Linked DNA regions of Panacibacter microcysteis. Each later gene encodes a partner of the first gene's protein in a complex. Links are inferred from orthologs where the notes say so. Each region holds a gene or a part of one and is shown in the gene's direction. Other genes may lie near its edges. The genes, in order: secY and secA.

The links.
Region 2: the proteins of secY (region 1) and secA are in contact, whole or in part, in a crystal structure (PDB 3DIN), measured with the Thermotoga maritima proteins. The link is inferred for Panacibacter microcysteis from one-to-one orthologs. Residues at the interface, in WP_004081795.1 of Thermotoga maritima: Glu108, Gly109, Glu110, Glu111, Ala236, Glu237, Arg238, Arg239, Ile240, Thr241, Ile242, Gln243, Tyr244, Ala245, Arg246, Arg247, Val248, Thr249, Gly250, Arg251, Arg252, Val253, Tyr254, Gly256, Ala257, Ser258, Thr259, Tyr260, Leu261, Pro262; in WP_004082002.1 of Thermotoga maritima: Glu261, Ala262, Arg263, Lys300, Ala301, Arg302, Thr303, Ile304, Ile305, Leu323, Tyr324, Asp325, Pro326, Val329, Ser330, Tyr333, Ile336, Lys340, Phe345, Val349, Glu363, Phe364, Tyr374, Ser375, Gly376, Gly377, Glu393, Ile395, Thr482, Ser483.

The regions. Positions count from the first base shown.
Region 1 is NZ_JADWYR010000001.1:2,712,143-2,726,842, forward strand. The notes cover bases 1,128-4,043. They hold secY (preprotein translocase subunit SecY), read left to right. Parts: upstream 1,128-1,871; coding sequence 1,872-3,215; downstream 3,216-4,043. Other genes in these bases: rpmD (50S ribosomal protein L30), read left to right, coding at 1,128-1,289; rplO (50S ribosomal protein L15), read left to right, coding at 1,343-1,789; I5907_RS11130 (hypothetical protein), read right to left, coding at 3,212-3,565; map (type I methionyl aminopeptidase), read left to right, coding at 3,572-4,043. In the rest of the region: rplR (50S ribosomal protein L18), read left to right, coding at 167-520; rpsE (30S ribosomal protein S5), read left to right, coding at 545-1,066; more of rpmD, read left to right, coding at 1,107-1,127; more of map, read left to right, coding at 4,044-4,417; I5907_RS11140 (BaiN/RdsA family NAD(P)/FAD-dependent oxidoreductase), read left to right, coding at 4,450-5,670; I5907_RS11145 (hypothetical protein), read right to left, coding at 5,689-6,057; I5907_RS11150 (response regulator transcription factor), read right to left, coding at 6,143-6,349; I5907_RS11155 (GNAT family N-acetyltransferase), read left to right, coding at 6,689-7,204; I5907_RS11160 (putative quinol monooxygenase), read left to right, coding at 7,328-7,633; I5907_RS11165 (glycoside hydrolase family 3 protein), read right to left, coding at 7,866-10,199; I5907_RS11170 (alpha-L-rhamnosidase-related protein), read left to right, coding at 10,485-12,131; I5907_RS11175 (alpha/beta hydrolase), read left to right, coding at 12,317-13,183; I5907_RS11180 (TIM barrel protein), read left to right, coding at 13,528-14,409; I5907_RS11185 (hypothetical protein), read left to right, coding at 14,553-14,700. UniProt on the Escherichia coli protein: The central subunit of the protein translocation channel SecYEG. Consists of two halves formed by TMs 1-5 and 6-10.
Region 2 is NZ_JADWYR010000001.1:705,918-721,614, forward strand. The notes cover bases 6,400-10,312. They hold secA (preprotein translocase subunit SecA), read left to right. Parts: upstream 6,400-6,779; coding sequence 6,780-10,112; downstream 10,113-10,312. Also shown: I5907_RS02865 (DUF92 domain-containing protein), read right to left, coding at 1-20; I5907_RS02870 (ABC transporter ATP-binding protein), read right to left, coding at 66-893; lysA (diaminopimelate decarboxylase), read right to left, coding at 1,016-2,230; SMC-Scp complex subunit ScpB, read right to left, coding at 2,304-3,134; atpG (ATP synthase F1 subunit gamma), read right to left, coding at 3,229-4,110; I5907_RS02890 (hypothetical protein), read left to right, coding at 4,435-4,683; I5907_RS02895 (MORN repeat-containing protein), read right to left, coding at 4,700-6,358; I5907_RS02905 (PorP/SprF family type IX secretion system membrane protein), read right to left, coding at 10,323-11,345; I5907_RS02910 (DUF7948 domain-containing protein), read right to left, coding at 11,362-15,045; ATP-dependent DNA helicase RecG, read right to left, coding at 15,392-15,697. UniProt on the Escherichia coli protein: Required for protein export, interacts with the SecYEG preprotein conducting channel.

The DNA.
Region 1 (14,700 bases):
GCGGTGATACGGCACAACAGATAAAGAAAAAACTGATTCTATATTACAACAAAGCGAATAAACTGACAACAGCTTATCAAACGGATTTGCCAAATATGTTCCAGTTTTTAAATTAAAATTTTCAAATTCTTCCTGGCAGTATCAGGAAGTATCAAATACAAAAAAAATGGATGCTAAAGTTTTAAGAAGACAAAAGATCCGTTACGGAATCCGCAGAAAAATTGCTGGTACTTCACAAAAACCACGTCTTTCTGTATTTCGCAGCAACTCTGATATTTATGTGCAGTTAATTGACGACGTTAGCGGAAAAACACTTGCTGCCGCTTCTTCGAAAGATAAAGACATTGCCGCACAAAAAGTAACCAAAAGCGAACAAAGCAAAATGGTAGGTGCAGCAATTGCGCGTAAAGCTGTTGAGCTTGGTCTTACCTCAATCGTTTTTGATCGTGGCGGTTATTTATACCATGGTCGTGTAAAGGCTATAGCAGACGGTGCCAGAGAGGGTGGTCTTCAATTCTAAAATCTGTAATCTGAAATAATTAAAATGGCTAAAGTAAACGTAAATAAAGTAAAAGCCGGTGGCGATGTAGAACTTAAAGACAAAGTTGTTGCCATTAACCGTGTAGTTAAAACTACAAAGGGTGGCCGTACTTTCAGTTTCTCTGCAATAGTGGTTGTAGGTAATGAGAATGGTGTTGTAGGCCAGGGGCTGGGTAAAGCTAAAGAAGTACAGGAAGCTATCACAAAAGGTATTGAAGATGCAAAAAAGAATCTTGTAAAGGTTCCTGTAATGCATGGCACAATTCCTCATGATCAGTTTGCAAAAGATGGTGCTGCGAAAGTGTTGATTAAACCAGCCGCTCATGGTACCGGTGTAATCGCTGGTGGCAGCATGCGTGCAGTGTTGGAAAGTGCAGGAATCACAGACGTTTTGGCTAAAAGCCTGGGTTCTGCAAACCCACACAATGTGGTAAAAGCAACTATCAAAGCACTTACACTCTTACGCGAACCTGTACAGGTTGCTAAAAACCGTAACCTTAAACTGAGCAAAGTATTTAACGGATAATATTTGTTTGGGTTTTTCCCGGACTATAAACTGATTGACAATGGCAAAGATCAAAATAACACAGGTTAAAAGTGCAATTGACAGACCAGAGCGTCAAAAACTAACTTTAAAAGCATTGGGTTTGAAAAAACTAAATGCAACCAAAGAGGTTGAAGCTTCACCCCAGATTCTTGGGATGGTTGAGAAAGTACATCACCTTGTAAAGGTTGAAGAATTAGGATAATCAATTTAAATAAAGCGAGGGGCGATTCCCCGTTGAGTAAAAAATCAATAAAAATGAAACTACACAATTTAAAACCTGCAGAAGGTTCTACACACAAAGAAAAACGTCTTGGTCGCGGTGAAGCAAGTGGTAAAGGTGGCACGTCTACAAAAGGTAACAAGGGTGGACAAAGCCGTGCAGGTTATCAACGTAAAAATGCACATGAAGGTGGACAGATGCCGATTCAGCGCCGTATACCAAAACGTGGTTTCAAGAATAATAACCGTATTGAATTTAAAGTGTTTAACCTCGGCCAGATTGAGCAGTTAAACGAAAAGTATGGTTTCAACGAATTCAGCAATGAAACACTTTATATCAATGGTTTGATTAACCGTACAGATAAAGTAAAAATATTAGGCAACGGAGAATTGAAAGCAAAACTTACATTTAAAGTAAATGCAGTAAGCGAAAAGGCAAAAGCGGCAATTGAATCAGCGGGTGGCAGCATTGAAATTTTGTAAAGAAATTTAACGATATTTGCCCGACGCACTAAAGGTGCGTCTTTTGGTTTACAGAGGAATTCATCTATTCAATTCTTTTTCAGTGAAAAAACTTATTCAGACTTTTAAGAATATCTGGAGCATCGACGAACTGCGCAGTAAGATTATTGTAACCCTTACACTTATATTGGTTTACAGGTTTGGTGCCCACATTGTTTTGCCAGGTATAGATCCCAATAAACTTTCAGATTCAGCAGGTACAAACAGCGGTCTCCTTGGCCTCTTCGATACTTTTGCCGGTGGTGCTTTTTCCCATGCATCAATCTTTGCATTGGGTGTAATGCCTTACATTTCAGCTTCCATTTTTATGCAACTGATGACAATCCTTGTTCCACAGATGCAGAAAATTCAGAAGGAAGGAGAAAGCGGTCGTAAAAAGATCAACCAGTGGACACGCTACCTCACAGTAGTTGTTACTATTCTTCAATCAAGCGCATACATCGCATACCTGAAAACACCAGATTATGCTGCTGCTATGATCGAGTCATTTAAACCTTATTTCTTTACTTCAACAGTTATATTGCTCACCGCAGGTACATTATTCGTAATGTGGCTTGGTGAGAAAATCCAGGATAAAGGGTTAGGAAATGGAACTTCCATCATCATAATGGTTGGTATTCTTGCTCGTCTACCCCAGGCGTTTGGCCAGGAGTTCTCATCAAAATATGAAGAAGGTGCAAAAGGTTTGTTGGCTTTTACCCTGGAAATTGTAGTACTGGTTGCCATTATCATGGGCCTGATCATTTTGATACAGGGTGTAAGAAAAGTGCCGGTTAATTACGCAAAACAAATTGTTGGAAACAGGCAGTTTGGTGGTGCCAGGCAATTTTTACCTTTAAAAGTAAATAGTGCAGGTGTAATGCCTATCATCTTTGCGCAGGCAATCATGTTCCTGCCGACATTATTTTCTTTCACCAATCTGGACTCTGCACAAGGTATTGTAAAAATATTCAGCGATCACAGCAACGGTTGGTACATGCTCATTTATGCCGTAATGGTAATTGCATTTACTTTTCTATACACCGCTTTGATCTTCAATCCAAAGCAAATGAGTGAAGACCTGAAGCGCAACAATGGTTTTATACCTGGTGTAAAGCCTGGTCAGCCAACAGCAGATTATATAGGCGCAATTATGGATAAAATAACTTTACCAGGTGCTGTGTTTCTTGCGCTGGTAGGTATATTGCCTGGTTTTGCGCAGTTGCTTGGTGTAACGCAGCAGTTTAGCACATTCTTCGGTGGTACTTCATTGTTGATTATGGTAGGTGTAATACTGGACACCTTACAACAAATTGAAACACACCTTCTTATGCGCCAGTACGATGGTTTAATGAAGGGTGGCCGCATACAGGGAAGGCAAACGGTATCACCTGCAAGCGGTTACTAATTACGTTTTATCTGTAACAAAAATAATTTTTCAACCTGCCAGTTAACTGGCAGGTTGTATTGTTTAAATGATACGTGGAGCCAGGCGGTAGAATATAAATGGATCGTTCCTTGCGTCGCACTCTTGTACTGCAAACCTGTATTGAGCTGTTGGCTGCGGATTTGCTGCCCGCTCAAACCAATGTGTTTAGCCTGCAGGTAAGGGTTGCAAACAAAGCAATTATTAGTTATAAACAAACGACCAACCCGCCAGTTTGCCGGTGAAACAGAACGCTGCAGTTGCCATAAAAGTGGAACGATAAACCGAGCGTGGCAACAGGTGATGCCACAACGAACAAATGCTGGAAACATAAAATAATGTCAAGGAGAATAAACGGTATGATTATTATAAAGACAGAAGCGGAGATAGCAATGATGAAGGCAAGCGCAATGCTTGTAAGCAAAACACTTGCTGAAGTTGCCAAAGTTTTGAAACCCGGTATGACCACATTGGATATTGATAAACTTTGCGGCACATTTGTAAGGGATCATAAGGCAATTCCATCATTTCTCAATTACCGCGGATACCCTTATAATGTTTGTGCATCTGTAAATGATGTGGTAGTGCATGGATTCCCCAATAATAATGCGCTGAAAGAAGGTGATATTGTTTCTGTAGACATGGGTGTAATACTCAATGGCTGGCATGGCGATCACGCATATACTTTTATTTTGGGAGATGTACCCGAAGAGGTTTCAAAACTGGTGCGGGTAACAAAGGAATCGCTGTACAAGGGCATTGAAAAAGCTACTGCGGGCAACAGGATTGGTGATATTGCATACGCTATACAGGAGCACACAGAGCGAAAGAACGGCTATGGTGTTGTGAGAGAACTTGTAGGGCATGGCCTGGGCAGAAGCCTTCATGAAGACCCGCAGGTACCCAACTATGGAAAACGTGGTACGCTTTCGAAACTAAAAGAAAACATGGTGTTGGCTATTGAGCCAATGATTAACCTTGCCAGTAAAGAAGTTTATACAGAAGATGATGGCTGGACAGTACGTACAAGAGATGGTAAACCATCAGTGCATTTTGAACATGATGTATGTGTAAAAAAAGATAAAGCCCTTATACTATCAGATTACGCAATAATAGAGGCGGCAGAACAAAAGAATCTCAATCTTAATACCAGTTATTATACCGCAAAAAGCCTCGTTGTATAACGGGGCTTGTTTTTATGGAACATACACAAAGCATGCAAAAAGTATTGGTTGTGATAGGCGGCGGGGCTGCCGGCTTTTTTTGCGCGGTGAATGCAGCCCGGATGAATAGAAACCTGAAAGTGGTAATCGTAGAAAAAAGCAGTAAAGTTTTATCTAAAGTAAAAGTCAGCGGTGGCGGAAGATGCAATGTTACCCATGCCTGTTTTGATATAGATACACTCGTCAGAAAATATCCACGCGGACAACAGTTCTTAAAGAAAGCCTTCCATTGGTATAACACCAATGATACCATCACCTGGTTTAATGAACGAGGTGTGCAACTGAAAACCGAAGCCGATGGCAGAATGTTTCCTGTAACGGACAATTCGCAGACAGTTATTGATTGTCTTATTCGGGAAGCCAACAAATTTAATATAGAGATCCTGTTCAACACACAGGTTAGCAGCATAGAAAAGAATGAGAATGGATTTACTATTCATGCAAATAACCGTTCAATAGATGCAACCTTTATATGTATAGCTACGGGCGGCTATCCTAAAGCGCTACAATTTCAGTGGCTCGAACATCTTGGTCATACGATTGAAAAACCTGTACCATCGCTGTTTACGTTTAATATTCCTGCAAACGAAATCACTGCTCTTATGGGCGTAAGCGTAGCGGCTGCAACCATCAAAATACAATCTTCCAAACTGGCCGAAACAGGTCCGTTGCTTATTACACACTGGGGGTTGAGCGGTCCTGCAGTATTAAAGCTTTCGGCATGGGGCGCAAGAGAACTTGAAGCAAAAAATTATTCATTCACAATATTCGTAAACTGGCTGCCAGGTTACAATGAGAACAGTCTTAGAGACGAATGGCAGCAGTTGCGCCGGCAATATGCATCTGTAAAAATCAGTAACAAAAACCCATTTGCCCTGCCCGCAAGATTATGGCAATATTTTCTTGATTTATGCGCAGTACATGCAGATGCGCGGTGGGCCGATCTTCCTGCAACAGCTCAGCATAAATTAATTAAAACCCTCACAGCACAGGAATTTAATGTGCACGGCAAAACAACATTCAAAGAAGAGTTTGTAACCTGCGGCGGAATAAAGCTTTCTGAAATCGATGTTAGCAGCATGCAGAGTAAAAAGATTCCCAGCCTTTATTTCGCAGGCGAAGTAATGGATGTAGACGGAATTACCGGTGGTTTTAACTTTCAGAATGCCTGGACAACAGGATGGATTGCTGCAAAGCATATCGCATCGCAGTAGTAAAAGGCATTACCGTTACTACAGGAATACAGCAACTGCCAAAGATTCCATCAAAAATTCAATCAGCCAGATGCGCAATTTTCGTTTGCCTTCAAAATAATTCCATAAAATAAAATCAACAAAGAGCAGGTAGCTTTCAATTAAAATAAAAAACAATGCTTGTAGCAGAAGCGAAGAAAAAAACTGAATGCGCCAGATATAAAAACCGACGCAAATAAAAGGCAGTATAAGTGCTATAATAAGGAACGGAGAAAGCCTGTGCAGGCATTTTTTAAATTGAATTCCTTTTCCATAAACAAAACCGTAAAAAGGTTTAGGGTTGAACCTAACTGTGTTCTCTTTGTTACCGTCATTAAAGCTGTAATTATTTCCCGGCAATGTAAGCATGGTCGTTAATTAGATTACACAGTTTTTCTCTATCGTACAAAGTAATGCACATTACCACTGCCTGTCAATACACAAAAAGGTGTATTTATACAACCAGGTTGTTTTCCAGCGCATACCTCACCAGCATAGCAGTATTCTTTACATGCAGTTTCTTAAGCATTTGCTTTCGGTAAGTATTTACTGTTTTATCGCTCAAAGAAAGTTCGGTAGCTATACTTTTATCAGTATGCCCGTTAGAGATCAGTTGTAAAATTTCTCTTTCACGGGTTGTAAGCGGTTGCTTTTCATCCATAAATCACTTTTGTGTAAAAGTCAATATAATGATCACTGTATGCAATACACGAAAAGGTGTATTGTGCCCCGTTTATAACTGCTATGTTTCGTATAACGTTGCAGCATTGCTGCTGTCATTTTTATTGTTGCCGGCAATGGTTTTTCATGGCATCGCCTGTTGTGTCACTCACTTCAGGGTTCCGATTTTATGGCGACTGCAGCGTTTTGATATTCGCACATCTTGAGCAGTGGCGCTGTGTGTGCTTGTTAAAGCCATCAATGCTGCCGTAAAAGACAAGCCTGTAAAATTGCAAACAGTTTATATTTGAGTCACACAGTCATAACTAATATTTGTACAATGAATAGCTATTTTGTGCAGGCAACAGTTGCAGACATACCACATATTTGGTCAATACTACAAGGTGCTATTGCCCGCAGAAAAGCAGATGGCAGCCAGCAATGGCAGGATGGGTACCCCAACCCTGAAGTACTGCAGCGGGATATAAAGAGCGGTGTTGGTTATATTTTGAAGATAGGTGATGAGATTGCCGGCTATACTGCCATACTAATAAACGATGAACCGGCATATGCCGGTATTGAAGGAGCATGGTTAACCAATGATGATTTTGTGGTGTTTCACCGTGTGGCGGTGGCGCAAGAATTTCTTGGCCAGGGCATTGCAAAAAAACTGCTTACATACATAGAAGCTTATGCACGCAGCAAAGGTATCCGCAGTTTAAAAGCAGACACAAATTTTGATAATGCCGCCATGCTGGCCACTTTCGAAAAAATGGGCTATCAATATTGCGGGGAAGTATGGTTTAGGGGAAACCCAAGGCGTGCTTATGAAAAAGTATTAGCAACCATTCCATAACAACTTAGTTTATAGATTATGAAAGGCAGACACATCACCATGCACAACCTACGCACAACAGCAGTTTTTGTAGTGCTATTTTTGTTTTTATGTACATTCTGTACAAATGCACAACAGCAAAATATGGTTCGAATTGCAAAGATTAAAATTGATTCGCTTCAGGTGCATCAGTATTATGCTGCACTTAAAGAGCAGATGCAGGCTGCTATAGCAAAAGAACCTGGTGTACTTACGTATTATGCAGTAGCTGATAAAAAAGATGAGACCAGTATTACCATCCTGGAGGTTTACGCAGATCCCACAGCTTATCAAACACACATACAAACGCCGCATTTTAAGAAATATAAAGAGACGGTGAAAGATATGGTTAAATCATTAGAGCTTACAGATGTTGAGCTTATTGCCACTGCTATGAAGCCTGCCGAATGATTTGACTGCTTTGAATAAAGTTTGAGGTACAGTAATATGGTTGATTTATTCCCCTTTGAAATTAAACCTGCTATAGACTATTGCGCAGACGAACCCGGATGTGCTGAAAAATATTATACAGTACAAGAGTGCGACGCAACGGAAGCTTCATACATATTCTATAGCCGGGTACAACAACAAAAAAAGGCTGCCGGAGCAGCCTTCCCGTTTCCCGGTCATGTAGCAGTATGAACTATTTTTTACCGTATTTACCTGTCCTTACATCTTTAATTACTCCCTTCCAGTTTAAGCCAAAAGCAAAGTCGTAAACGTTACCTTCGCTATCCTTGTGTGGTTGCATATCCTGTGGTACGTCTTCCTGCTGTGTTTCTACTGTCAGCATATTTGCAGGCATTTGTAAAGGCAACAAACCCGATGGTTCAGTTGCGCCGGATAGTATATCCATCAAAGCCTGGTCCTGCACACCAAAAGTTACCAGCAGGCCTTCTATTTTCGATTCAAACTCGGCCACCACGGCAGGGTTGGACAGTGCCATGCTTACAATTACCGGCCTGCCATTCATAGCGGTTTTTGTATCGAGTATAAGCTGCAGGTCTTTGGTATTCGATGCGGTGGTTGTTTTGCCTTTATAAGTGCGGTTGGTTATGGTTGGGTCAATAACAGGATCGCCGGCTGCAATACTCTGGCTCCTGGCCTCAGCAGCCGTATAGGGGCCATATTGAAGGCTTATGGGTACATAGCCATTGCCGCCATTATCGCGGTCAGCTTTTTCATAGCCAACACCACCATTGGGGCCTTTTACCAATACCAGGGCAATATCAGCTTTCGCCGGATCGTCTGTTACATTGAAATATTTTTTTACAATATCTATGTTTACAGGGTATTCTTCCCGCTCAGGCGTCATATTACCAAACCAATCTCTCGCTGCAGGTACGGTTCGTTTTGGTATATATATGGTCTTTGTTTTTGCAAGCGGCAGTACATTGTTTTTGTTTTTCAGCAATACGATCGATTTCAGCTGCGCATCATAGCCAGCCTGCATAAACGCTGCATTACCTGTTGTTTTTACAGAGGCTGCAACATCCAGGTAGGGATTTTCAAATAACCCCACCTGGAGTATATTGCGGAGCAACCTTACGGCAGATTGTTCAAAACGTTTGCGCATCCATGCTTCACCATGTTCTTTTACACCCATGTTGTATGCCTCCATTACCGGCCTGGCATCGTTGTTACCACCAAACTGGTCGAGCCCGGCCATGAGTACTTTGTAATGTCTTTCTGCAATGGTCAGTTTTTCTGCGCCCCATGATTTACCCCAGAAGACATCCGGTGTTTTACCTTCATCACCTGTAACCAGCCAGTCTGTACAAACCACCCCATCATAACCATATTTATTTCTCAACAGGTCAGTAACAATAAATTTGCTGTAGCCATTGCCAACGTTCTCTCCATATTTTGTATCCTGGTTATAAGAAATGGTATAGTATGGCATAACGGCTGCGGCTTTCCGTGTTTTACCATCCAGTTTAAAAGCCCCATCAATAAAAGGTGCAAGCTGGGTATTAAAGTTTTTGCCCGGGTATACCGCAAATTTGCCATAAGCAAAATGGCCGTCACGTCCGCCTTCTTCAGGGCCACCGCCGGGCCAGTGTTTCACCATTGCATTCACGCTGTGAAAGCCCCAGCCATCTTTAATTTCTGCAGCACCGGAAGATGTCTGAAAGCCGTCTACGTATGCTTTTGCCATGTCAGCAGCAAGCTTTGGGTTTTCGCCAAATGTGCCGCTAAAGCGGTTCCAGCGTGGTTCTGTGGCAAGATCTACCTGCGGCGATAATGCAGTGGCAATACCAAGCGCACGATATTCCTGCCCCGCAACCTGCCCAAATTTCAAAACGATTGCCGGGTCGAAAGTTGCGGCAAGACCAATAGATTCGGGCCACATAGAAATAGTGCCACCTGCACCAAGATTATATTCTGCATTCGCCACCACGCCATTGCGGGGGTCAGAACTGTTGTTGGCAGGTATGCCCAGGCCAAGACCCTCAACAAAAGCCTGCACATTGTTGTTCCATTGTGCGGCAACACCGGGGCTCTGCACACGTGTTACGAGTATATGGCGCAGGTTATCTTCCTGTAAAAATTTCTTCTGTTGATCGCTGATTGCATAAGCCTGCATACCACTGGAATCAATTGGTTTGCCGTTATAAGTTCCTGCACCAAAACCTTTCGGTGCTGCCGGTATGGATTGATGTGCACTGTACAACATTAAACCAGCAATCTGCTCCACACTCATCCTGGCAGCAAGATCCTTTGCTCTTGTATCAACAGGTAAACGCCAGTCTTCGTACACATCGAGTTTGCCATTTTTATTCAGGTCTTTAAAATGTCTGCCCTCAACCGTAAGTATCGTAATACCCGATTCCGGTGAATAACCGAGTGTTGGTCCATTACTATTCGATACTGTTTTGAAAGTACTGCCGGTACTGCTTTGGGCAATGCTGCTGAAACTGCTTATAAGCAACAACAATGTGCCCGTACCGAGCGTACAGAAGAATGATTTTTTCATATGCAGTGTTTTATGGCAATAAAATAAAATACCTTTATTGCGTGTTTGGTACGCAATGAAGTATGAAAATAACACTTTTTTGTATAATATATCATCATCACACAAATACTGCGACATTCCCCGTAAATTCAGCGACGAAAAAAAAGGCTGTATGGAGCCCGGCTGCAGAACAGGCATATGGCTTTGGTTGCGTCGCACACTTGTACGACATAATTTAATGCGGCAGTTCCGGGTGTAACAACGTACTCTCTATAAATCACGCTCTTTCGTAAACCGACTATTATTATGAAGCAGTTTATAAATATGTTTGTGCTTGTATTGATTTTGAGTATTTGTAACAACTACCTCTATGCACAGGATGTATACGGGCACCTGCGTGAGGGCTGGCTGCAAAAAGCGCAACAAACACAGCCCCCGTTAATAGAAACAGTGAAGCAGCCTGTAACGCTGGTCAACATGCAAAAAGACACCACGGCATTTCAACACTGGAAAGCCGTGAACCATTTGCCGGTAGATTCGCTTTACAAAAGATCTTTTAAAAGTCAGTCAGGCGTAATAGCAGATTTTGGTGAACACCTTACCGGTTATTTTACTTTTTCGCTTGCTGAAGCTGGCAGTGTTCCCGATGCTCCTGTACGCATCAGGTTTACATTTGGTGAAGTACCTGCTGAACTTACCACACCATTTGATCCGTATCCCGGTGCGCTAAGCCGTGGCTGGCTGCAGGATGAGATTGTTACAGTTTCAGATATACCAGCAACAATTACTATTCCAAGGCGGGTAGCTTTCCGGTATGTAAAAATGGAGTTGGTAAACAGTAATGTTTATCCTGACTTTCGGATCAGCAATATATCTTTCACAGCCACCACATCGGTAAAAGCAATGCCAGATACACTTACAGCATCAGCAGGCAAAATGATTGCCGCTATAGATAAGGCAGGGTTAACAACATTGAAAGAATGTATGCAAACCGTGTATGAAGATGGCCCAAAACGCGACAGGAGATTATGGATCGGAGATCTTTACCTCGAGTCGCTTGCCAATATGTATTCATTCAGGAACTACGATCTTACCAAGCATTGTTTATACCTCATAGCCGGGCTTAGTTATAAAGATGGGGTAGCGGCTTCTAATATTTTTGAAAGACCCACACCGCATCCGCAGGTAAATCCTTTGTTTGATTACGCACTCATCTACAATGTTGCCGTAAAAGAATACGTACAGGCAACAGGCGATAAGCAAACCGCCACAGATCTTTGGCCTTTGATCAGGCGGCAGTTAGATATACCCAAAAAATACATACAGCCCGATGGCATGCTTGATTATGAAAGAGCCAATAAAGAGTGGTGGCTTTTTTTCGACTGGCGCAGCGGTCTTGATAAACAGGCCGCCTTACAGGGAGTAGTTATATGGGCTTATAAAAATACGTATGAGCTAGCAAAAATGATTGGTAAGCAAAATGAAGTGTCCGACTTGCCCGCACTTATAAACAAACTGTCCAGTGCCGCGCACAAAAATTTGTACGATGCCGCTACGGGTGTTTTTATAAGCGGTAAAGATAAACAGGTATCATATGCTTCCCAGGCCTGGATGGTGCTGAGTGGCGTTGCTTCAAAAGCAGAAGGCGCAAAAGCACTTTCTAAACTTGCTGTTATGGATAATGTTGTTTATCCCGGTGCGCCATACCTGTATCATTACGTTATCGAGGCTATGATAACATGTGGTATGAATAAGGAAGCAAAGACATTACTGGTGGATTACTGGGGCGGTATGATCAACAAAGGCGCAGATACATTCTGGGAAGTCTATGATCCGAAAGATGATTTTTTGTCGCCGTATAATTTCTTCCCCATAAACAGTTACTGCCATGCATGGAGTTGTACGCCTGTGTATTTCATAAGGAAATACCCGCAAATATTCCAGGGCCAATAGGTAGCACCAAAGGCGTATTTGTTTTCTTGCTATCCGGGTTTTATAAATGTGTCTTAGGTTAGTTACACGTAAGCATTCAAACAGCATACTTTAAAAGAAGGATTTGCTATAGTTCATAAAATAATTCAACGCAGGTTATCAGGCAACAACACAGATTGATTATATTACTTTCAAACCACCTTCATATGAAACGATTGCTGATATATTTTCTAATCGCTTTTTCATCTGCACTGCATGCGCAAACAATTATTCCGCTTTACAATGGTGCAGCACCCGGCTCAGAAAATTGGAACTGGCAGGAGCAGCAGATAAAAACAGACGTTGGCACAATTGTGATGGATGTAACAAAGCCTTCGCTTACCGTTTTTAAACCGGAAAAACCAAATGGTACAGCTGTTATTATTGCGCCGGGTGGCGCATTTCATGCATTGGCTTACGATCACGAAGGAGTGGAGGTTGCAAAGCGCCTCAATGCAAAAGGTGTTACGGCCTTTGTGCTAAAATACAGGGTGGTACATACAGACCCTGCACATCCTGAAAACAGCATTGGTAACCTGATGGCCACAAAAAATTTTAAGAAGCTCGATTCATTAAATGCCTTGGTTATACCACTGGCATTGCAGGATGGTATAACTGCTGTAAGCTACGTGCGCACACATGCCAAAGAGTACAGCATAGATACGGCAAAGATTGGTTTCATGGGTTTTTCTGCCGGAGCCACATTAACCATGTCTGTAGTTTACAGTGCTGCTGCTGAAGCCAGGCCAAATTTTATAGCACCCATTTACGCATATGAGAATGCTATTGCTGGCACAGCCGTACCCGCAGTTACAACGCCCATTTTTATTGCGTGCGCAAGTGATGACGATCTTGGCTTTGCCTTACACAGTGTACACATTTATGAGAAGTGGCACAATGCAGGCCAGCCGGCCGAATTGCACATGTACGAAAAAGGTAAACATGGTTTTGGAACACGCATGCAAAACCTCCCGGTAGATTCATGGATGGACATGCTTACAGACTGGATGAAGATGCATGGATTTATAAAATAGATTTGGTACCGGCAAAGAATATGCATGAAGCTGCTGTTGCGTCGCATTACGTTCATCTGCAATGCAGGTGGCATCTGCAGTTCCCGGTACATGGCTCCGCAACTAATAGCGATGGGCTTTAAAATTTTCATTTCATATACTTATGCTCATTGTGCAGAAGCGTTTTACTTTTTGCTGAGCGCCGTTGCTCTCTTGCTGCATAAGGAACAGGATGTACAGGAGTGCGACGCAACGAAAGCTTAATAGTAGTAATGCAGCCGGGCTCATAAAAAATAGTAACGTACATAGCTTAGATTGTATGTTATAATTACAGAACTTCATACACTTAACTTAAATATGCTTTCATGAAAAAAACAATTGTCTCACTCTTATGGCTTGCCGGAATATGCAGTGCCTGCAACAACGGCGAACAAAAAGAAAATACAGCAGATTCAGCAGCAACGGCGGTAACTGCAGACCCTGCCAAAGACTGGAAATTTGGTATTGCATTATGGACGTTTCATGATGTAAACTTTCCGGCGGCTTTGGACAGGGTAGACAGCGTGGGTTTAAAATACATTGAGCCTAATACTTTTCACGCAGCGGGTGCAGCGTTGAAAGATTCGATGATCATGCAATTGTCGCCTGACGGCATTGACAAACTAAAAGCGTTGATTGCGCAAAAAGGACTAACAGTAGAATCGATGTACATTGTAGGAGATTCTACCATACAATCCTGGGTGAAGCAGTTCGACATAGCCAAACAGTTTGGTGTAAAATTCGTGACAACAGAACCACCTGTAAAGATGTGGAACAGCATTGATAGTCTTGCCGGTGTTTATGGTGTAAAGGTTGCTATACATGAACATTGGAAAGGGGTAAGCGATTACTGGAATCCTGACACAACGCTGATGGCAATAAAAGACCATCCAAACTTTTATGTATGCGCAGACCTTGGCCACTGGCCAAAAAGCGGCATTGATCCACTGGATGCAATAAAAAAATTAAGTGGCCATATAATAGGTGTACATTTTAAAGATATTGCTGCATATGATAACCCTGCATTGAAAGATGTAGTTGCTGGTACAGGTGTGGTAAAGTTTCCTGAAATATTTGCAGAGTTGAAAAAACAAAATTTTAGTGGTAACATTTACATAGAGCGGGATTCTGTAGAACCACATGGCAACGTTGCATCTGTAATGCAGGAAATAAAGTATTACAATGAGCAGGTGGGTAAGCTGAAATAGTTGACTGTAAAGGCTTACAGCCGTTGAAAAGTATATACCGGGAAAGGTGTATACTTTTTTTATTGCTTGCATTTTAATGATCCGCGTTGTAATTTGTTGCCTGATTCATCAAGTGTTTTTTCATTAACTAAACTCTTTCTGCTATGAAAACTTGTAGACCATTAACAACTGTTGTGTTATTTATTTTATGCTTTGCCTGTAAACGGGAAGTTGTAAAACAAACATCATTAGGCGCGTTTTCTGTGCAAGCCCTGGCAACATTCACAGACACTGTCAAAATTCCGATCAACG
Region 2 (15,697 bases), 2.0 Mb from region 1 along the record:
ATAATGTCTGTGGTAGGCATTGCAGTTAATGCAGAAGCGGCTGGCGGGTTAAAATAAGTTTAGCGTTACGTAATTGAACCGGGCATATTTAACAGGTCATCCATATTTCTGTCGTTATCAATTTTTCCTTTCATTTCAAGCATACGCATATCTTTTGCATCCTGCAGAAAGTCTGAAGCAAATATGAAGCTGTTGAGTTTTTCGTTCTTGCTGAAAATAATTTCTTTGTTGGAGCCTTCCCATTCTTTTTTGCCCTGGTAGAGGTATACGATATGATCACCGATTTCCATTACACTATTCATATCGTGTGTAACAACAATGGTCGTGGTATTGAATTCGTCTGTTAACTCTTTAATGAGTTTATCGATAACCAGTGATGTTTGCGGATCAAGACCTGAATTGGGCTCATCGCAAAAAAGATATTTTGGATTTAGCACAATGGAACGTGCGATGCCTACACGTTTTTTCATACCGCCGCTTATTTCTGCTGGGTATTTTTTATGGGCATCTTTCAATTCTACACGCGCCAGCACTTCATCAACCCTTTTCTTACGTTCTTTATAACCTTCTCTTGAAAACATCTCCAGCGGGAACATCACGTTTTGCTCTACCGTCATGGAATCGAACAAAGCAGAGCCCTGGAACAGCATGCCTATCTGCTGGCGAAGTTCTTTCCGCTTTTCATCATCCATTTTTACAATATCTTCCCCGCTGTACAAAATATCGCCGCTATCCGGTGCAAAAAGGCCAACCATGCATTTGGTTAATACGGTTTTGCCGCTACCACTGGAACCGATAATGAGGTTACATTTACCCGCTTCCATTACTGCACTGATATCGTTTAAGATTACCTTTTCACCAAAGGATTTTTTGATATTTTTTAATTCGATCATTACGCTGAAGCTTAATAAATTTTGAAAACTGTGCCCGCCCTGCTGAGTAAAGAACCAACCGATGAACGGATTGCGACGCAACGAAGATGCCATGAAAAACCGCAGCTGGTATCACAAAATTCCTACAATACTTCTACCTGATTTTTGAGCAGGTCTGCAAACTCATCGCGCTTTCTTATTAAATGTGCCTGCCCGTTTTTGACCAGCACTTCTGCCGGCTTTAAACGGCTGTTAAAATTACTGCTCATTTCAAAGCCATATGCACCGGCATTGCAGAATACCAGCAAATCTCCTTCCCGTACTTCGTTTAATTTACGATCCCACGCAAACGTGTCGGTTTCGCAAATATTACCTACTACAGTATAAATTCTCTCCGGGCCGTTTGGGTTGGAGATATTTTCGATGCGGTGATAGGCCTCATAAAACATGGGGCGTATGAGATGATTAAAACCACTGTTTACACCAACAAAAACGGTGGCAGTGGTTTGCTTGATAACATTGGCTTTTACCACGAAATAACCCGATTCACTTACCAGGAATTTACCAGGCTCGAACCATACTTCGAGGCTGCGGCCATTTTCATTTTCGTATGCGGCAAATGCTTCGCAAACTTTTTTACCGAGTGCTGCCACGTCCGTTTTTACATCATCGTCATGATAAGGCACTTTAAAGCCACTGCCAAGGTCTATAAATTCAAGCTTTGGAAAATGGCGTGCCATATCAAACATTACTTCAAGACCCTGCAAAAAAACATTGATGTCTTTTATCTCGCTGCCTGTGTGCATGTGGAGGCCTGCTACGTGTATGCCGGTGGTTTTTACAATGCGTTCTATATGGCGCATCTGGTGTATGGAGATGCCAAACTTACTGTCTATGTGGCCTGTAGATATTTTAAAATTACCGCCCGCCATTATATGCGGGTTAAGCCTGATACAAACAGGGTAAGACGATCCGTATTTGTTGCCGAATCTTTCCAGCAAAGAGATATTATCGATGTTTACGTTAACACCAAGTTTGATGCCTGCTTCTATTTCTTCAAAGTCTACGCAATTGGGTGTAAACAGTATTTGTTTTGGTTCGAAACCTGCTTTTAAACCAAGGTGTACTTCATTAATGCTTACGCAATCGAGGTTAGCGCCGTATTGCTTTACCAGCTTAAGAATATTGATATTGGTTAAAGACTTACAGGCGTAAAAGAACTTAGCCTTACACTTTGCGAACGCATTTTGCAGTTCTTCTAATTGCTCCTGTATTTTTTCTGCATGGTAGATATAAACCGGTGTACCAAACTCATTGGCCACACTGATCAATTGCTCTTTTGTTAGTTGCTGCGACATAATTTCCGAAGATACGATATGAGTTGTTTACAGGTATTATAAAAATAAAGCCCTTCAGTGAAGGGCTATTATACTAAGCTTTTGTTTCGTTTTCGTTATCCTCATCCTGAGACGTGTTATCTTCATTTTCATTTTGCTCACTGGTTGGTTCATCAGGTGCAGCTTCGTCCGTGGCAGCCTTCCCGACTGCGTCTTCATGTTCGCTGGCAGAAGGTTCAACATGGTTTTCATTCTCTTGCTGTTCGTTTCCGTGTGCAATGAGGTCTCCGTTACTATCCACTGCCAGGATGGTTACCTCTTTTGGTGCAGCTTCTCCAAAGTGCGCTGCGTTGATGATGGTTGGTTCTATCAGTTGCTCCGCCAGCACCTCTTTTATTTTGGGAAGATCGCTCACCGTATTTAACCCAAAATAGTCCATGAAGTTTTTTGATGTAGCATACACTAAGGGTTTGCCCGGCATATTTTCGTTGCGGCCCGTAATGATGATCAGTTCTTTTTCCAGCAGCTTTTGAATGCTGTAGTCGCTGTTTACACCACGTATGCTTTCTATCTCACCTTTTGTTATGGGTTGCTTGTAAGCGATAATAGCCAGGGTTTCGAGCGCTGCGGTTGACAGTCGCTTTAAAAACTTCTCCCCGTTTAATTGTGCGAGTGTTTTGTGAAAGTCTTTTTTAGTAAGAAATTGCCAGCCGCCGCCGCTTTCCCTTACTTCAAAGGGATAAAATTCGCTTTGGTATTTTTCACGAATACCTTCTATACAACTTTCCACCTGGTCGAGCATAATACGCTCTTCCATAAATCCAAAGGCATTATTGATCAGCTCTACGATATCAAGACTGGTCAAAGGCTTTTCACTGGCAAAGATCAATGCCTCTATATGTGGTATGATTTGGGAAAGTTCCATGTTGTTCAGTTGAAAATTTGAAAATTAGTCAATTTGAAACTCGCAGAAAAGTAAGCCGTTTTCACTTTCAAATGTCAAATTTTCAAATCAACAATTATCCCTGCAATGCTGCAGCACCGCTTACGATTTCTGTAAGCTCTGTGGTAATGGCTGCCTGGCGTGCTCGGTTATATGATATTTTGAGAGACTTGAGCAATTCGTTTGCATTATCGCTTGCTTTATCCATTGCCGTCATACGCGCCCCATGTTCGCTGGCATTAGCGTCTAATACTGCTTTGTACAATTGTGTATTAAGGATCTTTGGCATCAGCTCTGCAATAAGCTGTTCTTTATTCGGTTCAAATATAAAGTCGGCCTTTTTCGCACCTGCTTTTTTCTCCACTTTTGGAATAGGCAGAAAACGCTCGCTGTGAAATACCTGGGTTGCAGCGTTTTTGAACTCGCTGTAGACAATGTATACTGCATCAAATTCTTTGTTCTCAAAAGCTTTCATGGCAGCAACAGAAGCAGCCTGCACATTCTCGAAACTGAGATTGAGAAAAATATCTTTGTATGCGGCATCTGTTTTATAACCGCTTTTGGTAAGACTTTCAAAACCTTTTTTACCAATGTTCCAGATAGTTACATTACCTTTTTTTTGTTGATCAGCATATTTATCTGCGATCAGTTGTTTGGCGGTTTTGATAACATTGGCATTATAAGCACCCGCAAGGCCCCTGTCGCTCGTTACAACAATCAATAGTAGCTTTTCTACAGGTCTTTCCTCTGCAAGCTTCATATTTACACCGCCTTCAGTATTGCTGATAATATTGCTCAATACTTCCTGGAGTTTTTGCGCATAAGGTCTCATCTGAATGATGGCATCCTGTGCACGACGCAATTTTGCAGCACTTACCATCTTCATTGCTTTGGTTATTTGTTGCGTACTTTGTACTGAACTAATACGGTTGCGGACTTCTTTTAACTGACCAGGCATGTTATAACTTTTTAATTTTCAGGGATTTGCTCATACAGTACCGTTATGCGGCAGTGGACTTTCCCGAAATTGGCGGCAAAGTTAACGGAAACAGCTTAAATTTCTGGTATGCCAGCGATAATTATGTTGCCGGCTTTCCCCTTGTGTAAAGCCTGGCTTCACGACCATCGAATAAGTCATTTCACGCCGTAAAAAAGAAGCGCTTAGTGTTATCTCATGACGTGTGGGTATAATATTACGGTTTTATGAATTTTTTTTAAACGCGGAATAGCTACCTTTATTTTTTGTTGCCCGGCAACACTCTCCTAACGAAATCATTGCTTAGTGCAAACAGTAACTTCACTTTTAAAAACCACCACATTATCGCTGCTGATATTGTGCCTGGTAATTTCTAACAGGGGCTTAAGCCAGGAGCCCGCCATACAAAAAGCCGCAGGTGTAGAAACAAAACGGTTCTGGAAGAAAAATGAACTGCTCATTGGCCTTGGGAGTGCATTGCTCTTTACAGGTATTGTCTATGCTTTCTGGCGCAAAAAGAAGAAAGGTTTCGGCAACCTGGATTCTACATTGTAATGCTATTGGTAAGGCGTTACTCCTCCGCCTGTTCTCCGATTTCCAGTGAAACAGCATAAGTGCCATCTTTGTCCTTTCTAAGTTTTACCCACACACCCATCGTAGTAAAGTCGGCCTTATCCGTATCAAGCTGAAATTTTGTACTATTGATGCGTTTCATCATATCAGGTGCGGTTATAGTGCCTTTAAAGCGCACAGCTTTTGGCAGAGATTTATTTGCAATGCTTGTTGCAGCTACCTTTTTCACCACTTCTTCATATTTGGCTTTGGCCTTTGCCTGGTCGGCACCGTGGATCATCGTCACGATGTATAAGTTTGTAAGATCCAGGTCGTCTGCGATTATGTTGGGTCTTGTGCTGCCGGCAAAGTTGATCAGCGTAAGAAAGTAATCATAATAACTGTCTTTACCCACTTCTGCACCCATCCATTCATTATAATCATAGTCCGTGGTTGCAAACCCCATGATATTGTCAAAAAATTTTGGATAATCTTTTACGACAGCATTCAACGACTCTTCAAATGTCTTTGGATTGCCTGCAAAGACCTCCCCGTCAGGGCTTAGCACAGATTCAACATTTACGGGCGTGCCATTCTTCCATGACGCTATCGTCAGATGTCCGTCATTTTCCAACCTGAATCCCTGCCCGTTTAATGTACCATTGACATAATCTCCATAATACATACTTCCTTTATCATTAAAGAAATATGCTTTGCCTGTAAACGCGCCGTTGGCAGCCGCACCTATGTAAACCGTTTTCTTCACAAGATCTATGTCGAGAATATCACCATTAATCTTATCGTTGACATAATAACCCTGCGTGTAAAATTTATTAAATTTAAAATCGAAGCAATAACCTTTTGCACCAACATTATCTGTAGCCCCCACAAATCTTGTACTATCGTCCTTTACCTGCAGACCGTCTTTTATAAAACCTTTTTCGTAATAGCCAAAGTACCGTTTGCGTTTGTTAAGATCATAAAAGTAGGCGGTATCTCTCAGGTATCCTTCAGCAGTCAGTGGACCAATTAGAATATGATCAGCTGTTTTTTCCCCTTTAAAATTGCTTACATTCAAAAAACTATAAAATCCGGCACTTTTTGCCTCTACCCATTTATCATCTTTCCATTCACCTTCATACAATTTGTTGGTATTAACTTCATATTGAAACCCCGTGCCGTTTCTTAGATCATTTGCATAAAATATGTCGCTTACAATATTGCCATCTTTCCATACATTGATACAGCGGCCACTCAGCTTGTCATTCACATAGTTGCCTTTCACAAAACTGTTATCCTTATATATAACCTGCCCCATGCCATTACGCATGCCATCTTTAAGCTCGCCGGCAAAAAAAGCACCTTCGGCAGTGGTGTAACCACACTTACCGCTCATTTTTCCTTTACTCCAGCTACCGGCAGAAAAAGAACCATTTTCAAAAAGCATCACTCCTTTTCCGCTATAAAAACCGTTTTCAAATCCGCCCACGTACCGGCGTACCACGCCATTTGAATAAGTTGCCACACCCATTCCTCCAGGCTTGCCGTTTACAATTTCACCGCAATAGGTATAACTTATACCCCATGCATCGGTAAGGTTGTGAATAATTGCAGTTTTTTGAGCATGCAATACAACAGACAGCATTAGCAGTGCGGAAACAAAAAAAACATTTTTCATGTTGTAGATATTTGGGGGGTTAATTTTTTGGAGCCGGACTGTAGTACTATTGTCAGCTTTGGTTGCGTCGCACTCTTCAGGGCTTTATTCTCTATTCAGCAAAGCGGGTATTATTACAAAAAACAGTCTTGTTACTACTTAAACATTGCAATCTTCCGAAAGCCACGGTTTAAAACTGCTTTTTCACATTACAAAGGTAAACACAGTTACAATGGTTTTCATAAAACGTAGCTTTCGTTAATTATTGTGTAAAGGCTGCTTATAAATATGGTTTTACCTACGCTGATTGCAAATTGATTACCTTTGACGGCTTAAATTGAAAACCTGCTGCCATTTTGGCCTTACTGTTTCGATAGCATGGTTTTTGGCAACGTGAAGGTCTCTTTAAAACATATAATTATCAATACCCAATAACACGGATATGTTGAAGTTTATTTCAAAACTAATAGGCGGAAATAAAAGCGAAAAAGATGTAAAACAGATTGAGCCGGTTGTCGTTAAGATCAATCAGCACTTTCAGCAATACCAGTCTCTTTCCAACGATGCCCTTAGAAACAAAACCCTTGAATTCAGGCAGCGTATCAAGGACCAGCTAAAAGATATAGATAACGAGATCGAATCAAAAAAACAACAGGCTGAGGCACTGGCTGCGTCTGACATTCAGTCAAAAGATACAATTTATACGGAGATAGATAATCTCAAAAAGGACCGGGACAAAGAAATAGAAAAAGCTCTTGAAGCAATATTGCCGGAAGCCTTTGCTGTAGTAAAAGAAACAGCCCGCCGTTTCAAAGAAAACCCTCAAATGATTGCAACGGCTACACAACTTGACAGGGAATTAAGTGTAAAGCCCAATAAATCTTACATCAAGATTGAAGGTGAGCAGTCCGTTTTCAATAATACCTGGACAGCCGCCGGCGGCCAGGTTACATGGAACATGGTTCACTACGATGTGCAACTTATCGGTGGTATCGTTTTGCACCAGGGAAAGATCGCAGAAATGGCAACCGGTGAAGGTAAAACGCTGGTTTCTACACTGCCTGCTTACCTGAACGCTTTGGCAGGAGAAGGTGTACACATTGTAACGGTGAACGATTATCTTGCCCGTCGCGACTCTGAGTGGAACGGAACGATTTATGAATGGCTTGGATTAACAGTTGATTGCATTGACAAGCATCAACCCAATACGCAACAACGCAGAAATGCTTACCTGGCAGATATAACCTACGGAACCAATAACGAATTTGGCTTTGATTACCTGCGCGATAACATGGTACACAATCCTGATGAAATGGTTCAGCGTAAACACCATTTTGCAATGGTAGATGAGGTTGACTCCGTGTTAATCGACGATGCAAGAACGCCGTTAATTATTTCAGGCCCGGTTGGTCACAGCGACAATACACAACAGTTTTTCGACCTTAAGCCAAGGATAGAAAAACTGGTAGATGCACAAAAACGTGCCGTGAACCAGTTTTTGAACGAGGCAAAGAAAAAAATCGCGGAAGGCAATGATGATCCGAAAGATGGTGGCCTGGCACTTTTCCGTGCGCATCGTGGCTTGCCAAAAAGCACTGCCTTAATTAAGTTTTTGAGCGAGCCTGGTATACGTCAGAAATTACAACGTTCGGAAAATTACTACCTCGCAGACCAGCAAAAAGAAATGCCCAAGGCAGATGAAGAACTTTACTTCTATATAGACGAGAAAAATAATTCTGTTGAACTTACTGATAAAGGTATTCAACTGATTACCCGTTCCGGAGAAGATGTAAACTTTTTCGTAATTCCTGATATTGGTGTCGACCTTGCTTCGATTGATAATAATACTACGTTACAACAGGAAGAAAAGATAAAACAAAAAGAAGTTTTGCTAAATGAATACGGTATAAAAACAGACCGCATACATACCGTGCAACAGCTTCTGAAAGCATATACCCTTTTTGATAAGGATGTTGAGTACGTTGTAATGGATGGGGCAGTGAAAATCGTTGACGAGCAGACAGGCCGTATTCTCGATGGCCGCCGCTACAGTGATGGTTTACACCAGGCAATCGAAGCCAAAGAAAACGTAAAGATTGAAGCTGCTACACAAACTTATGCAACAGTAACCTTGCAAAATTACTTCCGCATGTACCACAAGCTTTGCGGCATGACCGGTACTGCGGAAACAGAAGCAGGCGAATTCTGGAGCATTTACAAGCTGGATGTTGTGTCTATACCTACCAATATTCCCATAGTGCGTGTGGATGAACATGACCTTGTATACAAGACCAAGAGAGAAAAATACGGTTCTGTAATTGAAAAAATTGAAGAACTCCGTAATGCCGGAAGACCGGTACTTGTTGGTACTACCTCAATCGAAGTGAGTGAATTGCTTAGCCGTATGCTTAAGCAAAAACAAGTTCCGCATAATGTGCTTAATGCAAAGCAGCATGCAAGAGAAGCTCAGGTTGTGGCAGAAGCCGGCCTGGCGGGTGCTGTAACGATTGCGACCAACATGGCCGGTCGTGGTACAGATATTAAGCTGGGACCAGGTGTAAAAGATGCGGGTGGCTTGGCAATCATTGGTACAGAGCGCCACGAAAGCCGGCGTGTAGACAGGCAGTTACGCGGCCGTGCAGGCCGCCAGGGAGACCCGGGTTCTTCCCAGTTTTATGTTTCGCTGGAGGATGACCTGATGCGCATGTTTGGCAGTGAACGTATTGCCAAAGTAATGGATTTTGCAGGCTATAAAGAAGGCGAGGTAATACAGCATAGTATGATTACCAAAAGCATTGAACGTGCACAAAAGAAAGTAGAGGAAAACAACTTTGGTATTCGTAAACGTTTGCTGGAATATGATGATGTAATGAACAAGCAACGTACTGTGGTTTATACAAAACGCAACCACGCATTATTTGGCGAGCGTCTGGCGCTTGACCTTGACAATGCATTTTATGATGTTGCTGAAGGACTGGTAAATACGTTTAAAGAGAACAATGATTTTGAGGGTTTTCGCCTTGAAGTAATTGTAAACTTTGGTATTGATACAGCTATTACACCGGAAGATTTTAATAAAGGCAATGAGAATGACCTGGCACTAAGATTATACAATGAAGCTGCTGCAAATTACCAGGCCAAAAGAAATGAATTGGGTAAACGCGTTATACCGGTTTTTAGCAATATCCGCCAAAGCCAGGGACAACACATACAGAACGTAGTGGTACCGTTTACTGATGGTAAAAAAGGCTTACAGGTACTTGCCAATCTGGATAAAACAATAGCCACAGAAGGTGCGGAAATGAGCAATGCAGTGGAAAAAACCATTACCCTTGCTTTTATAGATGATGCGTGGAAAGAGCACCTCCGTTCTATGGATGACCTTAAGCAAAGTGTACAAACAGCGCACTATGAGCAGAAAGATCCGTTGGTTATCTATAAGCAGGAAGCCTACCTTTTGTTTAAGCAAATGGATAGTGCGATAAACCGGGATATAGTGAATTTCCTGTGCCATGCCGATATACCGATGGAACAGCGCCCTGCCGATATTAAAGAAGGCCGCGAACAAAAGACTGATATGAGCCGCATGCAGTCTAACAAAGCAGAGGTTGAAGCTGCGGGTGAAGATTATGCAGCCAATGAGAAAGACCAATACCAGGAGCAATCTGCGGTAAGGCAGGAGCCGGTGAAAGTGGGCCCAAAGATCGGGCGTAACGATCCCTGCCCTTGTGGTAGCGGAAAGAAATACAAGAACTGCCACGGAAGAGACTTATAACATAAAAAAAAATCCCGCCGGACAAAGCGGGATTTTTTACGTACTAATATTTTAATTTATCGAACCGAAACCTGTATAACAAACGCTTCGGTCTTCGCGCTTGCTCAATAGTATTGTTGCTGTTGAAGAGTGCGACGCAACGAAAGCTTCATAGCAATACAAAAGCCTGGTTCATAATAAAATTCCGCTGCTGCACAGCGGAATTGTTATTTAAAATGACACGGTAGGACACTTGATATTTTTACCCCCCGGACTGAAAAAACCACTCTTTACAATTGAAAGTTCATAGGCCCCTCTTGTTTGATTGTAGGTGCCAAGCGAGGAGCTGGTAGCATCATAACTTACAGTGGCTGCGATATTATTCCATTGGTATCCAAACATGGGTATGAATGAATCCTTAAGCCTTACATAAATGCCGCCGATAAGCCTGGAGCTGCCATCTCCACTGAGGTTGTAGTGTGCATTTAAACCGGCAACCGTTTCCCATGCATTCGCCATCTTACTAACATATACATTTGGGTTTACGATCCATTGTTCATTAACGCGGAAACTGCCATTTAAAAACAGGGTGTAACGCGGATCGATTCTCACATCTGTAATATTGTTGGCAAAAAAAGATTCTCGTGGCCTGTTGATATGCATTGCGCTAAACCCGGCGTTGAAATACGCGTAATCACCCGCGAAATAAGCGTAATTAAGCCCGAGCTGAAGATCGAGATAGGTGACTGAATTGTAAGCAAAAGCTTCGCCGCTTGGAATGTTGGAATCGAAGAATTTGTTATTCCATTGGTTATCGAAGGTGAGCTTACCAATATCTATTCGTTTATTGGCAAAGCCGACATTAAAGCCACCACTCAGCAGACTGTTCATACCCAGTAACTGGTGGTATGCGATTGATGCAAAACCTTTGGTAGAAACGAGCCCGCCACTGCCAGCCTGGTCTCTCAACAACGAACCGCCGAGACCCACCCAGCCATTATCAAAACGATTGTTGAAGAGCTGCACATCGCCCCATGCACTCATCGTTTTGTATGGGTTGGGCGTAACGCTGGCCCACTGGTTTCTGTAATTTATACCCACGCGGTAATCTACATCCGGCGCGAAGCCGGTATTGGCAGGGTTTATAAGCAGCGGCGAATTGTAATACTGCGAAAAATGCAAATCCTGCGCACGAAGTGATTGTATGCCCGCTAACAAGCAGGTTATGGCAACATAGATATATTTTTTCTTCATCCTCATCATTCTTTAGCTATCTCAATAGGGTAATATCACCCGATTTTCTGTATTTGGTACCGTCTGAATATGTTATATCAAGCACATACACGTAGACTTCCTGTGGTTGTAAAACGCCGTTATATTTGCCATCCCACGCTTGTTTTACAGTGGTACCCCTGAATACCATTGTACCCCAACGGTTGTAAATGCGCCAATCCATTTTAGCTATACCAAAACCACGCACCCTTACAATATCATTAGTTCCGTCGCCATTAGGTGTAAAGGCATTTGGCACATCAACAAGTGGAACAATGATTGCGCTGATGGGGGCACAAACTGTGCTATCGCACCCGTACTGGTTGGTTGCCGTAAGGCAAACGTTGAATGTGCCAGTTGCACTGTATGTGTGTTTGATGGTAGTATCAATCCTTGTGGTGACAATTGTGTCGCCATCTCCAAAATCCCATTTATATTTTACTGCACCAAGAGAAGAATTGGTAAATGTATATTCCTGGTTTTCTTTGGGTACCTGTGGTGAAAATGTAAATGCAGCAGCAGGAGAAGCACTGACGATGATCGTCTGTAGTGTACTATCAATTTTGTTACAGGTATTAGGGTCACTGGCAATCATACGCACTGTATACGTTCCGGGTGTGGTAAATACATGTACCGGGTTCTCTTCTGTTGAAGTTGTACCGTCACCAAAATCCCAGGTAAACTGGGCCCCGCCGATTGATGTATTGGTAAATACGGCCGTATACGGAGCACAGCCCGATGCCGGTGTTTCAAAAAGTGCATCTACGTTTACGGCAACCCTTAGAGTAATAGCGATAGAATCCGGGTAATTGCAATACGATGTATCAATAAGTCTTAATACAACTTTATAGGTCCCCGGAGCGGCATAACTGTGGGTCAGTGATGTTTGATCGCTGATCAGCGTTATGCCATCGCCAAAACTCCATTCAAAACTTTGTGCCCCAAAAGGAAATGATGGTGGTGCAACGGAGTTGTTGTTAAACTGGTAAAGTAATGCTTCGCAAGGATCGAGCTTTTGTACATTAATAGCAAGATCTGCTTTATTAGCGCCAACCTTAATGGTCAGGTAAGAAGTATCTGCAATGTTACAGGTGTTCGAATCTATTGATATTAACCTTACCCTGAATTTACCGATGGAATTGAATGTGTGACTTACATTGGCCGTAGGTGTGGTGGTATCAGCAGAGCCATCTCCAAAATTCCAGATATACTTCTGTGCATTACCAATGGTGTCTGTAAAGTCTACAGTTAAGGGAACGCATCCGGCAGTATCTCTTGGCACGCCAGCAATAGAGGAACGGATGGCTGAGCCAACACCGGCAAATTCGAAAGCTATTTTTACCATGGCCAGGTTACACTCTGCGCCACCCTGAGCAGGATTTACGCGCCCCCACACACTTGCCGGCGCTGTGGGGAACGTTCCTTCTTTTCGACAGTTGGCACAAAGCGCTTCGTATATGATACCTTCACTATCAAACCGGCTGGTGCCACCATCTACATGGTCTCCTACATCGGCTATCGGGTCAATATTTCCAAAGAATGTTCCGTACAACTGGCTTAAAGCATTTTTTTCGAGGATAAAAAAGTAGAAATCACTGCCATCTGACGTAGGCCTGATGGCATCGGGTGTTGTTATCAATCCCTGTGTACCGGCATTAGCAAAGCGAAGGTTTAAACCTCCACCCCAACCCGCCACATACACATTTTCACACCGGTCTACCAGGAATGCTGTGGGCGAAATATCCGGCACACTGCTACCTGCTTTACCAAAATTTGTAGAGTATACCACACCGTTGAGTGTTGGCTGCATTTTGGTTATAAACTGTTTTCCTGACGATTGCGAATTAAACGCCGGGTTACCTGCTAAAGGAAAAGCAACAGTGGTTGTACCTGTTATGTACGGAAAACCTTTCCTGTCAAACTGAATTCCGTACACTACATCATCGCTGCCTGCATTGGCTGACGCTACATATACCGTCTTTATCAGAGAACTTCCGGCATTGTTTAAAATAGAAACAAAACCATCACAGGCGCCGCCGCTGAATGCGCTAAACAATACAGGCCCGTTTACTCCGCCCGTGCCCCTTAAGTTATTACTGGTTGTGCCACCTGCCACGTAAATATTATTATTGGTAGGGTTAATGGATAGTACAAAGGCTGCATCATCACCACTGCCGCCGAGATAAGTACTAAAAAGTATATTGGATAGATTGGGTGAAGCTTTTATAACCACTCCATCCTGGCCACCGCCGCTGCTGCCCTGTGCGGCACCAGCCGTAACAGGAAAATTGGTGGATTGTGTACACGATGCAAGGTATATATTGTTGTTTCTGTCTACAATAACCTCACTTCGTGCATCATCTCCATAGTTGCGAAAAAGACTCTTGATTGAACCAGAGCTATTCTGCTGGATATTTAAACCATCTGAACCAGAGCCACCAATTTTTCTTGAACCTACCAATGCTGTACCTGTGGGGTTTAGAATAGTAAGAATAATGTCAAAACCGCCACCTGGCCCAAAGGTGGAGGCTGTTGTGGGGTAATTGGGAGAGCTTGTTCTTCCTGCGATTACCAAGTCTCCTGCATTGTCTACTATAAGGCTATGTGGCTGCTCATTGCCAGAGCCGCCAATATAGGTAGCATAAATGCGGTTAAAACCGTTAGGCGTGAGTTTAATAAGCGCAATATCGTAACCGCTTGTATTTTCAAATTCCTGACCACCCCCAAATGTTTCCTGGAAAGCACCGGGTGATACAGGAAATCCTGTGGCAAATGAAATACCACCACCATAAAAATTACCTGCACCATCGTACGTAGCCGTAAAACCCCAGTTATCGCTGATACTTGCCGAAAAACTGGAAAAGATAAGTGTAGGGTCTATAACCAACGTAGCATTTTTCGAATAATTACCAAGCTTGAAACGTACGATATTTCCATCCACCACATATTTTGCATCTACTTCTGTTTTTCCTTTTGCGTCAAACTGGTAAGAGTAAGGGCTTAGTTCCGAAACATCACCCAACGATGTTTTGATAACCAGGTTACCATTTTTTACAGCCAACCCATTTACACCATCAAATTTCAGGGCCAGTTTGCTGATATCTGCGTTTGGATTTACAATGATGTCGTATTTAAGATTACCTCTGTCTGAGTAATACCGCACATCTATACCAGGATACATGTTTTTGTATGTAATGCCATAATAAATGCTGCAACCCGACGCCCATTTCGAAGGATCATTGCCTATAAAATAATTGTTGTACGTATCTAGCGGTTTATCTGGAATGGCGACAGCATTGGCTGATGCATTGAGAAAATTTACTTCGTAAGCATGTGAATGTAAAACAACAGGGCTTTGTGTGCCGCCATTATTCTCATGATTGGTTTTATTGTCTGGCGCCCCGGCAGTGGTGAGCGACAGGGCAGCACTGCTAACCATCTTATCATTTTTACCGTGCACATGGCCGGAATAACTTGCAGCTATTTTCTCCAGATCTTCTTTTTTGTTTAGCCTTACACGATAACCCGTTTGTTGTAAAAAGAATACACTGCCGCCCATATCACTTTTAAATTTCACTTTCTCATCCCACTGACCCTTGTTCTGTATAAACTCAAGGGCCTGCGAATATGATGGCGAAGCAAAAGCAAGCAACACAATAAATACGAAGCAAAATCTGGTCATCAGGTTCAATTGAATTTATTTAAAAGTTACGAATATTCTAACAGTTACGATTCATATTGCCGGCGGAAACGTATTAATTTATTTATGAGCCAGGCTGTATTACTGCTTTCATCGCCTGTTGCGTCGCACTCTTGTACGTTCAGATCATTCCGGGGCATTTGGTACGTACACGAAAAACGGCGCTACAGGCTACTATTGTTTGTGTAACGGCGCTGCACATGCTGAGTTATTTGTTGCAGTACAAGTGAGTGACACAACCAAAGCTTAATAGTAAAGAAAAGCTGATCTAAAAAAAGATATTGGAGGGAATGTTTTGAATAACGCCTTAGCTATTTCATTTGTTGCCTCATGAAATAAGGCTCCATGCAGTTTTTCCCTTCTGCGATACCAGGAAATGCCTTAGCGGTGCATTGGTCTCATGAACCAGTTCCTCATCTGCCTGTAATACTGCTGCTGCATAATGTTTTGCCAAATCTAACAAGCCTTTGTCATTGACTAAACTTGCCAGCTTAAAGTTTAACACTCCACTTTGTTTTGTACCCTCAATATCGCCGGGACCACGCAATTCGAGATCTTTTTCGGCAATGGCAAAACCATCGTTGGTAGCGCACATGATCTTTATACGTTCCCGGGCATCGTTGCTTACTTTGCT